4 regions of the Paenibacillus sp. FSL R5-0517 genome follow, and region 3 is predicted to be linked to each of the others. Evidence: riboswitches for the same ligand, from Rfam matches in the RefSeq annotation. Region 3 holds a riboswitch; each other region holds the start of a gene.
The links. Region 3 has a riboswitch for cyclic di-AMP ahead of MKX40_RS06985 (hypothetical protein). Riboswitches for the same ligand answer to the same signal wherever they lie in the genome.

Region 1 (3,623 bases), 2.4 Mb from region 3:
AGACAAATATCCAACCATGACCGAACTTGAAAATGCGAAGATTGGCGTTCAGAAAGGCTCCATTCAGGAAACGATCGGACAGAGTATTCCAGGAGCGAAGCTTACTGCGCTTGATAAAATCTCGGATATCGTGCTTCAACTGCAAACCAAACGTATTGACGCGGCAATCGTAGAAGATACCGTGGCTGCAGGTTATCTGGACGATATCATTGGACTTGCTGCTGCTGTTCCGGACGAAGAGCAAGCAGAAGCGGCAATCGGGATTCGTAAAGGCAATACCGAGCTGCTAGCAGCCGTAAATGGAACACTGGAGCGATTGAAAAGCGAAGATAAAATCAATCAGATGGTGACGGACGCCAGCCTCTTGATGGCGGACAAAGCAAACAAATCACAAAATATTTTCCAAGTATTCTGGCAGTACAAAAGTTTCTATGCTACAGGTATAGGCTACACACTTCTGTTGTCTGCACTTGGGGTTATCTTCGGGGTAATTATTGGATTGATCATCTGTTTGTTCCGTTTGCATGACGCTGCAATTTTGCGGTGGATCGGTACTGCTTACGTTGAAGTGATCCGTGGTACACCAATGCTGGTACAATTAATGATCATTTACTATGGTTTTTCCCTAAGCTTTGGCATTAACTTCACTGCACTTCAGGCAGGTATCATTACACTTTCAATTAATAGTGGTGCTTATCTGGCAGAGATTTTCCGTGCAGGTATTCAAGGTGTGGATCGGGGTCAGTTGGAAGCAGCTCGTTCCCTGGGAATGGGTAGAGGGGCAGCAATGCGTTATATTATTTTACCGCAAGCCTTCAAAGCTGTATTACCGGCCATCGGTAATGAATTTATAACCATCATCAAAGAATCCTCCATTATCTCCGTTATCGGTATGGTGGACATTATGTATCAGGCAAGTGTGGTCAAAAACATTACGTACCAAGGCTTGAGTCCATTTTTGATTGCAGCAGCCATCTACTTTGTAATGACGTTCATTTTGTCCAAGCTGCTGGGACGACTGGAAAGGAAGTTGAGTGCAAGTGATAGACGTTAGACAATTACACAAATCTTATGGAAATAACGATGTGCTTAAGGGCATTAACGTGACGATTGGCAAAGGTGAGGTTGTCGTGGTCATCGGTCCTTCCGGTTCAGGGAAAAGTACATTCTTACGTTGTCTGAACCTGCTGGAACAACCTACCTCGGGAGAGATTGATTTTGAAGGCGTGTCAATCACCGATCCGAAGCACAACATTAACGCAACTCGTGAGAAAATGGGTATGGTGTTTCAACATTTCAACCTGTTCCCACACAAAACGGTAGAACAAAACATCACAATCGCTCCGATCAAAGTAAAGAAACAATCCACGCTGGAAGCGGAAAAAATTGCTGCTGATCTGCTTAACACCGTGGGCTTGTACGATAAAAAAGATGTATTCCCGAATCAGCTGTCCGGTGGACAGAAGCAGCGGATCGCCATTGCTAGAGCACTGGCCATGCAGCCGCATGTCATGCTGTTTGACGAGCCTACATCGGCACTGGACCCCGAGATGGTCGGCGAAGTTCTGGATGTCATGAAACGTCTTGCAGAAGGCGGGATGACCATGGTCATCGTAACGCATGAGATGGGGTTTGCACGTGAAGTGGGAGACCGTATCCTGTTCATGGATGGCGGGGTTATTGTGGAAGAGGGAACACCTGATGAGGTGTTTGGAGCACCGAAAAATTCACGTACACGTGACTTCCTTGCGAAAGTACTCTAAATGAATCGATTAAATAGCGTTACTGACTTCGAGTCGGTAACGCTATTTTTTTGTTGAAAATAATTACATATGGGATTCGAAAAGTAACTATTCTGTTACCAAATATATAGCGGATATCTGGCCCAAACACTTTTAGATTATTCAATATTCTTACACGTGCTTATACATGTTGAATCCATTTGGTAAGAATTACTACAAGTTCAGGTTACAAAATTGTGATATATTGAACTCTGCCGAAACTTCCGGACAGGGAGTGCGGGGGATGTAACGATGCAGATAGTGCAGGGGGAAGATCTACAGCACACTGCTTGGGGTGAATTAGGGGTACATATCGTTTCAAATGTAATGATGGACCTATAGGGTGGGCTCCTCATCCGAATCCGACAACTAACTTCGCAGGCACAATGAGGGAGGAAGACCATGATTAACAAGAAACGTATAGCCAAAACAGCAGTAGCATTAATGACAACAGCAATGCTCATTCAAGCCGTTCCGGCTCACGCCGATTCAGTTCATGTGGCCAAAGAGGGGGATACCTTCTACACCTTATCGAAACAATACGGAGTATCAATGAACACGTTAGTTAAAGCAAACAATGACATTTCGCCTTACAACATTTATGGTGGTTTGAAAATTACTATTCCCGGTAAGGCAAACAATGTAGCTGCCGCGGCGACGGAGAGCAAGACCCAAGCCAAAACGGTTACGACAGCAAGCTTGGACGTTAACACAGATAACAAAGTGGTTCAAGCGTGGGGTAAAACATTTGATTATAGTAAAACTGTGAACGTGAAAGCAACAGCATACTCTGCAGATCCGTCTGAAAATGGAGGATGGGGTGCGGTCGATTATTTCGGAAATGACCTTGAACTGGGTACGATTGCAGTAGATCCTAGTGTCATTCCTCTTGGAACCAAAGTACTGGTAACGGGTCACAGCCATCCAGGATTGCCAAAACAGGCTTTTGTGGCTACAGCACGTGATGTGGGCGGTGCAATCAAGGGTCACCGGATTGATATCTTTATCCCTGGTAGCAAACAGTCGGTAAGCACATTTGGTTTTCAGGATATCGAGTTGTACATTCTGAAGTAGAGCGTAAATTTCATTTAAACTGAATTCAAACAGGGTGTCTGCCAGTCGCTAACTTGCGATTGAACAGCACCCTTTTAATATTTCCATGATTACCTAACACGGTTATTCTATTCTTTCGCCTTCGGTAATCCCAGCATTTCGTCCAAGGTGACCAGTTCATATCCCCGGTTACGCAGTTCCTCAATAATTTCAGGCAAAGCCTCAATCGTGCCATTCAGATTCGATCCAACACCGCCTCCTGCATGTTGTAGAACGATGGAGCCAGGTTTTACAGCAGACAGGATGTTATCTTTCACCTTTTCCTTGGAAAGACCTTTCCAGTCCAGAGAGTCAACGTTCCAGTTCACAATACTATAATGTTGTCTGGCAGCCCATTGCAGCTGTTCTTCATTAATGTCTCCATACGGAGGTCGAATCATCTTGGGCGTATATCCCGCCAAATGGCGAATGATATCCCCGGTATGTAAAATTTGTTTGCGGAAGGCATTCATCGACAGCTTACTGAACTCCGGATGATTGTAGCTGTGATTGCCAACGATGTGCCCTTCCTTAACAATCCTTTTTACCAAATCGGGGTGCTTCTCAGCACGACTACCAACGATGAAAAACGTAGCTCTGACTTTATACTTTTTCAACAGATCCAACACCTGCGGAGTAAACCGTGGATCGGGCACATCATCAAATGTTAACGCAACCTGTTTGGTTGAAGGACCATTAGTTTTGAACGTATCGGCATATTTCTGACGTAACTGTCCCAATGTTAATTGT
Region 2 (3,623 bases), 1.6 Mb from region 3:
TCCTTCATATGCTCACAATCCTTCACGTTCAATTTGCGCTAATGCTGTAGAGAACTCTTCCCGTGTAATCTGAAATACACCGAGACGTTTGTGGAACTGCTTACCGTTACAATATCCGATACCCAGCAGATTGCCCATCTCCATGCGACGTGCAGCAGCCTGCGGATGCACAATAAGTCCTGCCGCGATCAGGTCCTCCCAATCGATCAGGCTAGGAGCGCCTTCGTATGAAGTATGTACACGTGCCAGAGCATGACGGATTGCCTCCGGTGAGGCATTCTCCACCCCAATATCCCCTTTGCGTGTGGCATCGGCTTCCGGAATGAAAGCATGTTTGCAACCAGGCACCTTATTCGCAATGATTTTACGAATGCGTTCGCCGGCATGATCCGGATCTGTCAGTACAATGACTCCCCGTCTCTCCTGAGCAAGCGCAATCCGGTTCAGAATGCGTTGGTTGATGGCTGATCCACCTGTTTCTATGGTATCGGCTTCCACGGCCCGACGGATGGCTACCGTATCATCACGGCCTTCCACCACAATGACTTCTTTTATCATGTTCCATTTCTTCCTTTCTAACGCAAAAAGAAGAGGAATATCCTCTTCTCTGCCAAACGGCGGGGGAGACTGAATTCAGACCCCTCCGCCGCATATTCCGCATGAATCATTCATGCAACTATTTTATAGCATTCCCATTTCAAAGTAAAACGATTTTAGTTCGCTTCCGGCTTCACCGGACCGATCACGTAGACCGTCTTGCCTTTCTTGCGTCCAAAATTCAGGGCATGCTTCACACTGTCATAATATACGTCAATTTTGTTGCCTTTAATGGCACCGCCTGTATCTTCCGCACGACGGAATCCCAGACCTTCGATATATACCCACCAGCCAATTGGTATGACTTTGGGATCAACCGCAATGGTGCGTCCTTCCGTTACACGAGTACCAGAAGCTGTTTTGGTTCCAATGCCAGGCTCTTCGGAAGAGTAGGCAGTCATGGATACATTCTTAAGTACTTTGGAGTATTTAAAAGAAGTCCCGGATACGGTAATCACTTTGCTGCCCGAGGCAGATGTTTTCTTCGAGTTCGTTGTTGTAGCTTTTTTCGTTGTTGAAGTCTGAGCTGATACGGTCTGAATCTCTGGTTTTTTCACGACCGGTTTTGCTTTGGTGCCGACAGCAATAACTTTATCTACACGATTATTCGCGACAGATTTGCCGACCATTTTTTTGGAGACCAATTCTCCATCCTGAAATACCTTTTCGATGTGCTGTACAATTGTGCCTTCTTTGCCGTTCACAACGACACGGTTATCCCCTTTGTACAAGCTAGGGTCAGCCGTTTTAATTACTTTGTAAGCGATTGGTTGTTCTACATCCACTGTACGCTTTGTTACGCGCACTACACGGATCTTCATATCTGCTTTGATCGCAGTTCCAAGCGCCGGATACACCTTATCATTACTTTCAACTTGAATACCTGATTTTTGAATTGCATCTTCTACCGATGAATCCGTTGTATACAGAGTCTTGGTGTCTCCGTCTGCCGTAATGTTAACTGGAACGGCCCGCTCAATAACGATTCGGTCTCCATCTGTAATCGCCCCGTTCATGGACATGGATACCTTATCGTGAGGGCTGACTGTGATCGACTGCTCCTCCAACATTTCCTGAAGCATTCCTGTACGAGTCTCTACCACCTGAGCTTTGCCATCAATAACCAGTGAAATTTGTTTCCCGGCCTGACCGTAAACGACTAACAAGATCATGATTGTAAGCGCAATTGAGAAAATCGCGATCAATGCCATTTGACGCATGTTCTCATGCTTCCACCGCAACGCGAAAGACTTACTGGATGATCGTGACTCATGGGTCTCTTCTGGTTGGAATGTGCCCACTTCTCCGTCCTCCTTCATAGCCTCGCCGTCTAAAGTAACGCATGATGTCTTTGACGTGACTATACCAAATTTTCTACAGAACACAGATCGAACCAACTGATCGGTTCTGCACCATGAATCAATCTTCGCAACATGATGTCATCCTCCTGAATACCTACCGTATGATGACAACATTTCTTTTATTCAAAAACAAAAAAGCCAAAGAAAGAGTGTAAGAGGAACTCTTTCGTGGCTTCCGAATGATTTTGAATATCGGAAATTCATGCACGAGGTTGCCTCTCTTTTTCCGCTTGCGAGGTTAGCTGTCGGGTTCGGGCGAAAGAGAGCCGCCCTATCTTGGGTCACCCGCTCATGGCGGACGCCCTTGAATTCACCCCGAGACCCAAAGAAGAAATCAAATACGGCTTCGCAGTTCCCTTCGCTGCTTTTGGGTCAGCGAACGTTGCGCATCGGCCAAATTCACCGATGTTTAAGCCCTATTGGTTCCCCCGCTCTCCGTTAACGGAGACTCAGCGAGACTGATTCATGAAAGTAATGTTGTTTCATCGGAAAGTGTCCCTTTGTTCATCCCCCGAACATCTGTCCAATTTTCCGCACAACAATTCACTGAAAAGATGATATCCTGTTTTGATGCATGTTGTAAAGCGTTGATCAAGTACGTTTTTCTGAATATTTGGTTAAAATATTGTAATATTCTTGATTTATTTGGATCAAAGGGCAAATTAACTCCGCTTACCTGCCTTTTTCACCTCATTTGCTCGTTTTTTTAACGAATTCCAAATCGTTCCATGGCATTTTTGGTGGTTATTGCAGCAATTTCCTCCACCGAAATGCCTTTAATTTCCGCAGCTGCCTCTGCAACCAGACGTACATGCGCTGTCTCATTTCGTTTCCCGCGATAAGGGTGAGGTGTCAAATATGGAGCATCGGTTTCAATGAAAAATCGGTCCATCGGAACCTTCGCCAGCACCTCTTTGGGTTGCTTTGCGTTTTTGAAGGTAATCGGTCCTCCGAAGGAGAGATGGAAACCCATATCGAGACAACTTTTCGCTGTTTCCCAGCTGCCTGAGAACGAGTGCATCACACCACCAACCTCACTCGCCTTCTCTTCACGCAAAATTCTTATGATATCCTCATGTGCATCCCGATTATGGATGACAATCGGCATGTTCACTTCACGCGCCAAGGCAATTTGTTGTCGTAATACGCGATGCTGTATTTCCTTCGGTGAAGTATCCCAGTGATAATCCAATCCAATCTCACCGATTGCCACCACTTTTTCATGCTTGCATAAAGATGCAATCCACTCCAAATCCCCCTCCTGCATTGTGATCGCATCTACGGGATGCCAACCTACAGCTGCATAGATAAAGTCATACGTTTCAGCGAGTTTCATTGTGGTTGGAATTGTCTCCCGGTTAAAGCCAATGTTGATCATGCGACCAACTCCTGCATCCACAGCACGCTGAATCATGTCCTCGCGGTCCTCGTCGAATTGTGGTGCATCCAGATGTGTATGTGTGTCGAACAGCATCATGTCTGTATCTCCCTTCATGTCGAAATAACGACTATCTTCTTTTGAAAATTTAATTGGTGAAATTCAAATTTTTTAATGACTCATACAAAAAAACATTTTGGACAATCTGTATATTACATCATTACGTTTGTTTCTTCACAACTACAATATATAGAAGATATAAGGATATTCTGATCTACATATTGCTG
Region 3 (3,623 bases):
ACTTTCTCTTCAATTACCTTTTGCGGTAATCCCTCTGGTCATGTTCACGAGTGATAAAAAAAGCATGGGTGCATTCGCTAACAAATTGTGGCTCAAAATCATCTCATGGGTCATTGCCGCAATTATCGTTGTGCTGAATGTATATCTGATCATTCAGACGATCCGGTTATTCTAATCTCGTCTTATCGACTAAACATCAAAAAGGCTGATCAACTCCGGTATTCAATACCAAGTTGATCAGCCTTTATTATTGCAGTACAGCGAGGTGTTTCTTTTGTAGTAAAACTCCGAGCTCTAACAAATAATCATCTATTCCTGATCCGGCACCAGTAAAGGCAGGAGTTCATCCAATGAATCCACAGTCCAATCCGCGCGTTCGTCATCCGATCGGTCTGGCTGGAATCTTCCGTACCCCTGCATAATTCGAATCGTACGCATGCCCAGCTTCCGGGCAGGAATGATATCGTTATCAATCCGATCCCCGATCATGACGGCTTCCTCCGGTGCACAACCCGCCTGTTTCAGGGCTACAGCGTACAGCTCTGGATCTGGCTTGGACACCCCTTCTTCAGCCGAGCATGCCAGAACATCAACATACTTTCGCAGTCCGTAACTCTCCAGTCTTTCTTCCGTTCCAGGACTCTGATTGGCGATAATGCCAATGCGATAATACCGCGACAACTGCTGAAGTACGGAATCCGCTGAAGGAAAAGGTCGTTCAAGATCTTTTTTAAACTTCAGCTTGTCCTGAATCTGTTTCTGATGTCCCTCATCTTCAATGAATGTGCGAATCGCCACTCTCATGGGCCATTGTTCATATTTCTGATAACAGTTCGCGAACAGTTCACGTACCGCCTCAATCTTCACCGGATACCCCAAAGCACAGGCTTCGCGAACGAACTGTCCGATAATATCATCAACCGGCTCCCATTCATCCACCAGCGTATCTCCAACATCAAAAAACAACCACTTTAATCCACCCACATCCGGCACGCCAATTCCTCCTTGTAAGCCACAGGCAATCTAAAAGTTCGTGTTCAAAAAGTCTGGTTTTCAGTATCGAGAAGATGGAATGAAGCTAGAAATGGAGTAGCGGAGCGTAGGGAAAACTACGTGAGCAACGGACATTTCGGCTGAATTTCATATTCGATGCTGATGATGCCGCTAGGCATCCTTCGTAATCAAAAGCGGACTTTTTGAACTACCTTTAAAACCATAAAAAAGAAGACTCACCATCATGCACGAGTCTCCTCAAATTTCCGTTTATCGATACATTCAATTATAACAGGCACCTTACACCTGAGCAATCTCAAGCTATGACATTACCCATTGAGGAGAAAGCCGACTTCCCCATTGAGTGAATATACAATCCGGTCTGCACCCATTCCCCGATAGATCCCCTTCGGATGGCTTTGCTCCGTAATGACGCATAGGGATTTCGATGTCCACGATCGACAGATCTGTAAATAACGACAGGTCAGATTCAGACTGTTCTCGAAAATAAACACGTTGCCAACGCTTGCCTGCGGCAAAAACCATTTTTGAGCTGCAGCCGTATTCATGCGAATGACATGTTCTACTCCGATTCTACGGAGTCTGCGCTCTTCCCCTGCACTGTTGGTTAGAACGGCAAACGGCATTTTTTTGTACATCAGCAATTTGATAAATTTGCGTCCTGCTTCATTAGGAGCAGTCACTAAGATCATCTCAGTATCCATCATTCGTTCCTCCCTTGGCGTGAAAAGACAACAAAAAAGAAGCGTGGGGGACCAAGGCCTCCCGAACGCTTCTTAAAGAATCCATGGCGAAAACGCCATGAACCAGCGTACGGCTTGTTGCCTCTCCCTTTAACGCTTACGAGGTTAGCTGACGGATTCGGGCGCGAGAGTCGCCCTATTTCCGGCTGTCACCGGAAAATTCACCCCATGAATGCCTACTGTCCTGGACAGCGCATTCCGTTGGTTCCCCCGTTTCCCACTCATGAATGAATGGAAACTCAGCGATTAAAACATCGTTCGTATATCTTAAGTTAAGATTGAGCGATATTATCGTTTGTTTCGTTTTTCAGGTACAATTTAGTTTAAATTGAAATTACGATATGAATCATACACCCGTGCCATGACGGTGTAAAGTCCGGACAGATCACCGAATCGGCAGATTTTCGCCATTATTCATATATAATAACGCTTACAATAAGGTTATACGCTATCCACCTCGTCAAGGCTATCTAATTCTCACTCTGGCGTAAATCACTTCGTAATTCATTCACGCATTCTGCACAACTTGCCAGTTTTGATTCTTTTAACACCATATTAGTTTTGCATTATTTAATTGTAACCAATATAATGAAAGGTATCAGATGATATCATGGAGGCGATTGAGATGACAGTCTACGATTACAAAGTGAATACCCTTCGCGGTCAAGAAGTTGAAATGTCCGACTACCGTGATAAAGTGTTACTGATTGTGAATACGGCAAGCTCATGCGGACTTACACCTCAATTCAAAGGTCTGCAAGAACTGCAAGACAAGTTCCAGGATGCGCCATTTGAAGTCCTTGGATTTCCAAGCAACCAGTTTGCCCAGGAAAAAGGTTCTTCCGACGATATCGCGGAGTTCTGTCAGATGAATTATGGCGTGAGCTTCCCTATGTTTGAGAAAATTGATGTGAATGGCTCAAGTGCTCACCCGCTCTTCCAACACCTTAGCAAAGAAGCACCCGGCCTGCTCGGCTCCAAAGCAATCAAATGGAATTTCACCAAATTCCTTGTGGATCAGAACGGACAGGTAGTTAAACGTTATGCTCCCAAAACAACACCTGACAAGATTGAAGAAGATATCAAGAACTTGCTGCAAAAATAGTACATCTGCCACCCTTAGCCGGAAGGTAGAGCACCATTACCCCCGGTAATGGATGGCCTTTTTTCAACTTCTGGTACCAGACTGTTCAAACAGGCAAAAAAAGAAGCTTTCCATTAATGGAAAGCTTCTTCTTCATCGTTCATATGATGCGGTCGAGAGGACTCGAACCTCCACGGGCATACGCCCACTACCCCCTCAAGATAGCGTGTCTGCCATTCCACCACGACCGCATGTCGTAAATAATCGGCAACAGAATTGATTATACAGGGTTCTGAAATAAAAGTAAAGTATTTTTTAAACCTTCTTTTTTAGCTAGGCATTTTCCTCAAAAAACGCATATTCTCGTCATGTTTACCCATGAACTGCATATTATTAGATTTGATCCCCTCTTTTTCGGTAAGAGCTGATCTTGTTGATTCATTTATATATAGTCCTTCCTTATATATAGTCCTCCCTGCACCTCGTCACATAAATAACATAATAAGTAATATAAAATAACACAAACATTAAATATCAGAATCTATTCATTAAATTTAACGGATACTATTGACAAAAAGCGGACGTTTATGGGATGATAACTATCATATAATTCGGATTTTCAAACATAAAGTTAACAAAAAGGAATATAAATGTCATTTAACATGACATTTAACGAACACAGGAGGCGAATGATTGTGAACCGTGGGAATAAGCTGCTCGATTATGTCAAACTGCTTGATTCCTCTATTCAGGTTGGAGGGTTTACCCATTCCTTCGGCATG
Region 4 (3,623 bases), 1.5 Mb from region 3:
GCCATGGGTGCGGCCGCGTTATCCGTGACGAAGCTCGGCGCCCAGTCCGGGATGCCGTCCGCACGTGAAGTGGAGGCCTTTCTGGCCGAGCATGCGGCAGATGCCTAATCAATAGCATAACAAAGAGGCTCTTATTCTCCCAAAAGGGGATTAAGGGCCTCTTTGTTATGCGCGTGCAGAGATTATTTCTTCTCTGACAGCCACATGGCGATATTAGCAATCTCTTCATCCTGCAGTTTGCCCTTGAAGGAAGGCATGCCGCCACCTTTACCTTTGACAATCGTAGTGTAGATCTTCTCCAGATCATCCTGGCTGCCGATGTTTGCTAGAGCAGGTCCTACACCACCCTGAAGCTGATCCCCGTGACAGGAGATACAATTGGCTTTGACCAGTGCTTCAGCCTGTCCGGCATCCAATGTGACTTCCGGCATGGTTGGCTTGGCTTCTTCAGCCACTTCTTCTTTCCCTGGAAGCGTAAACATTAAAACAATAGCTAAAGCGCATGCTGCAAAAAATACTCCGCTCATGATCCATTTGTGCATCCCTTATGTCCCCTCCAGAATGAAAGATCATCTAACCTGAAACTATCCATATCATTATAACGGAACCTGTACTGACATCATAGCATTTTGTGGGAAATTTTTGAACTAATCACATAACAAGGCGCAAATTTGGTTGTTTTGCAATGGATTTTAATCACGAGGCCCTTCATAAACCATACAGTGAAAGGGCTTCAAGCCGCTTGGGGTCTGTCGTTCGTATGTATCCTGGGTGACAAATCCACTCTTTAGATAGACTTGAATGGCACGAGCATTCCAAGTGAGCACTTCCAGATCAATCTCATTCGTGGGATTTCGGCGAATAGCTTCCTGTACAATGGCCGTGACAAAGGCTGTCCCTTGACCCTGTCCGCAAAGCTCTGGATGCATCCCGAGGCCAATCCGGGTTACCCCTTGAAGTGGGAAGTATTGAGCAAATCCACATATACGATCATTCTGATCCAGGACGATCGCATATTGCTCCTGCCGCAGTTGTGCATCTCCGAATTCCACTTCCAGCGCTTTCATCTGCTCCCAGGGGAGCCAGCTATAGATATTGTAAGGCGGATCATACTGCCAACTGCAGATGAGCTCCGCATGTTCTTCTTGCATCGGTACAACATGAAACGTCACAGGGGCTTCCTTCATACGTCTGCATGCTCCTTTCCTTGACACAGAACTCTTAGTTCACTCTACAAAAGAGATATTGATTTGGCAAGTTTCCCTTTACCAGAAAAATATGAAACAAAAGTTCCGGTAATTCCGTTTATATTATAACAGGGTGGGTAAAAACATCATAAGGGCACGGACGAACGAGGACAAAATGAGCCTGTTGATGTTGCAGGATAGCCCCGAGCGTAACTTGCAATATGAATCAGGATGGAAGCACAAAAAAACCGCCGGATACATTCCTGCGGAGAATGTACCGGGCGGTTCTGTTATGCTTCTTGCTTCGTTACAGTATGGTTCATGGTTACAGTATCATGTTGCTCAGCTTGTCCCTAGTCAAGGGCCAGTGATTCATACGCGTCCGTGCTCATAATCCGTTTAGCGCCAACATAACGATTGGCCCAATAGCTTTCACTCAATGCACTGATCGTAACGCCTTTGGAAGAAGAAGAGTGTGCGAACTTTCCATCCCCTACAAAGATTCCTACATGGGATACGCCTTTACCTGTAGTATTAAAGAATACCAGATCGCCAGCTCTCATTTCCATGCGGGATACGGAATCGCCCATGTCGAATTGGGAACTGGATTGGCGTGCCAAATCAATACCCAATTTGTCGAATACATACCGTGTAAATCCGGAGCAGTCAAAGCCGTTAAGCGTTGTTCCCCCACTTTTGTATGTAGTTCCCATTGCTGAATCAATTACTTTATCCATTTTTGAATCTGCGAATGCGCTACCTGCACCAAGCGATAATGCGAATGTGATGCTAAGTACAGCTGCGGTTAATTTCTTCTTGAACAAGAGATATTCCCCTTCCAACGCCTGCGAGGTTAGCTTAAGGATTCGGTTGAAGGTCCCCTATGATCCCTCTGTAGCAAGATCAATTCACCCATAACTGGTTCCCCCGCTTCCCAGGTGCCAGGAATTTGGCTATGCTAGTTATGCACCTGCGAAATCAAGAAATGACGATTTAATTTTAAGTAGTTACAAATATGAATGTAAAGATTACAAAGTTGTTACTAAAAACTCACTGCGATTATTGTAACAGAGGAGTACGTCTTTGGCAACGTTTAGCAACAAAATTAGCAAAAAAAACCTCGACCTTTGACGGGGAAAGGTTGAGGTTTGCCTATTTATAAGTACATAGCAAGCCATGAGTTTAACATGTGATGGTAACAATTTTTAAACTAAATGCTCTCACCTTTGGATACTTTGGACTGCCACAATCGGAAATGGCTGCATATTTTCCACAGACTCAATAGACATCTGGCAAGTGGATACGTCTGCTGTAGTATAAGTCCGGTAAGTCCCGTTAATAACCATGAGGCTGAAGTGAATGCCCCAAAGACGAGTAAGTGGACTCCGCCCAGCAGGAGAGCAATGCCGATAACGGCGATGAGATGACGCAGTGCAATCCAGAGTGCTTTGAGGGTGCCGTGAGCCCCGCCTTCTCCTTCTGGTGCCGACACACCGAACTGCATGTAGAGCATGACATGGTGGATGACCCATCCATATACAATCCAGGCAGCAACATAAGGTATACCAGGCAAAAGTAATTGAAGGGAATGAAATCCGTCCATGAGGATCGAGTAGAGCTTCGGTATGAGCCAGTAGGCGGGCAGAAGTATCAATAATGTACGTATGGTGTGCAGCAGCAGCATCGGTTTCCACAGTTTTTTGATTCCACGGACGAATGGGATGCGCTCTTCTGTAGAATTAAAGTGCTGAAGTGAGTAGAGCAGTCCTGCCTGAATAAGGGGGCTGATCAACATGCGAACCAGCAGCATGCCCCCCAGAATCCATAGATAACGATGAACCTCCGGATGGGTAGATAGGTTAAGTTGGCTTTCCATTTTGAACAAAAGTGTACTCAGTTCCCCGGCATCAGAATCTGGATAGCGCAGGAGGAGTGGGATGACTGCCGATTGTACCATTCGATAGAAGAAATATCCCCAAATGAGTTGATAAAGAAATAAGAGTGCCGCAATGAACATATGCTGACGGACGAGAAACCAGCCTTCACGTATTTTCGCTTTCACCGTATCCACCTCACCATGACAGACCTCCGAATATGGCTTCTATTAGTTTGGTTACACTCATGCTCCAGCGGGACTTCGTCTGCTCATCCAGTCCGGATTTTAGGAAATTGTTCATATGGCGGTTCTCCAGCACGATCGTGTACAGGGGATCGGTCATGGCCCAAGCTACGGGGGATGTGTGCGTTAATTTATAGGTAATTCGATCTTCTATGCCATCCCATTGCTTGGTGAGGGTATGTCCGTCTTCAAAAGCAATGCGAACAGGAACGGCGTTGTAATCACTGCCTTTTTTGACAATCGTCACGGATGACTCGTACCATGTTTGACCGTCTTTCTGTACAGGCGTAACACGAATCTTCTCTACAGCAAAGTCA

Region 1: another riboswitch for cyclic di-AMP. It lies ahead of MKX40_RS17390 (3D domain-containing protein); the one in region 3 lies ahead of MKX40_RS06985 (hypothetical protein).
Region 2: another riboswitch for cyclic di-AMP. It lies ahead of MKX40_RS00150 (ubiquitin-like domain-containing protein); the one in region 3 lies ahead of MKX40_RS06985 (hypothetical protein).
Region 4: another riboswitch for cyclic di-AMP. It lies ahead of MKX40_RS00530 (C40 family peptidase); the one in region 3 lies ahead of MKX40_RS06985 (hypothetical protein).

Annotation. Positions count from the first base shown of each region.
Region 1 is NZ_CP150235.1:3,955,774-3,959,396, reverse strand. It holds gene MKX40_RS17400 (ABC transporter substrate-binding protein/permease) at 1-1,054, shown strand, start outside; gene MKX40_RS17395 (amino acid ABC transporter ATP-binding protein) at 1,041-1,763, shown strand; cyclic di-AMP (ydaO/yuaA leader) riboswitch at 1,985-2,181, shown strand; gene MKX40_RS17390 (3D domain-containing protein) at 2,184-2,855, shown strand; gene MKX40_RS17385 (polysaccharide deacetylase family protein) at 2,963-3,623, opposite strand, start outside.
Region 2 is NZ_CP150235.1:31,742-35,364, reverse strand. It holds gene rsmA (16S rRNA (adenine(1518)-N(6)/adenine(1519)-N(6))-dimethyltransferase RsmA) at 1-8, opposite strand, end outside; gene rnmV (ribonuclease M5) at 13-558, opposite strand; gene MKX40_RS00150 (ubiquitin-like domain-containing protein) at 714-1,898, opposite strand; cyclic di-AMP (ydaO/yuaA leader) riboswitch at 2,170-2,423, opposite strand; gene MKX40_RS00145 (TatD family hydrolase) at 2,665-3,435, opposite strand.
Region 3 is NZ_CP150235.1:1,599,783-1,603,405, reverse strand. It holds gene MKX40_RS06995 (Nramp family divalent metal transporter) at 1-175, shown strand, start outside; gene MKX40_RS06990 (HAD family hydrolase) at 310-993, opposite strand; gene MKX40_RS06985 (hypothetical protein) at 1,323-1,721, opposite strand; cyclic di-AMP (ydaO/yuaA leader) riboswitch at 1,837-2,012, opposite strand; gene MKX40_RS06980 (glutathione peroxidase) at 2,383-2,862, shown strand; tRNA gene MKX40_RS06975 (tRNA-Leu) at 3,010-3,092, opposite strand; gene MKX40_RS06970 (urease accessory UreF family protein) at 3,537-3,623, shown strand, end outside.
Region 4 is NZ_CP150235.1:108,017-111,639, forward strand. It holds gene rbsK (ribokinase) at 1-108, shown strand, start outside; gene MKX40_RS00520 (cytochrome c) at 183-542, opposite strand; gene MKX40_RS00525 (GNAT family protein) at 693-1,187, opposite strand; gene MKX40_RS00530 (C40 family peptidase) at 1,541-1,975, opposite strand; cyclic di-AMP (ydaO/yuaA leader) riboswitch at 2,015-2,152, opposite strand; gene MKX40_RS00535 (hypothetical protein) at 2,398-3,249, opposite strand; gene MKX40_RS00540 (M1 family metallopeptidase) at 3,260-3,623, opposite strand, start outside.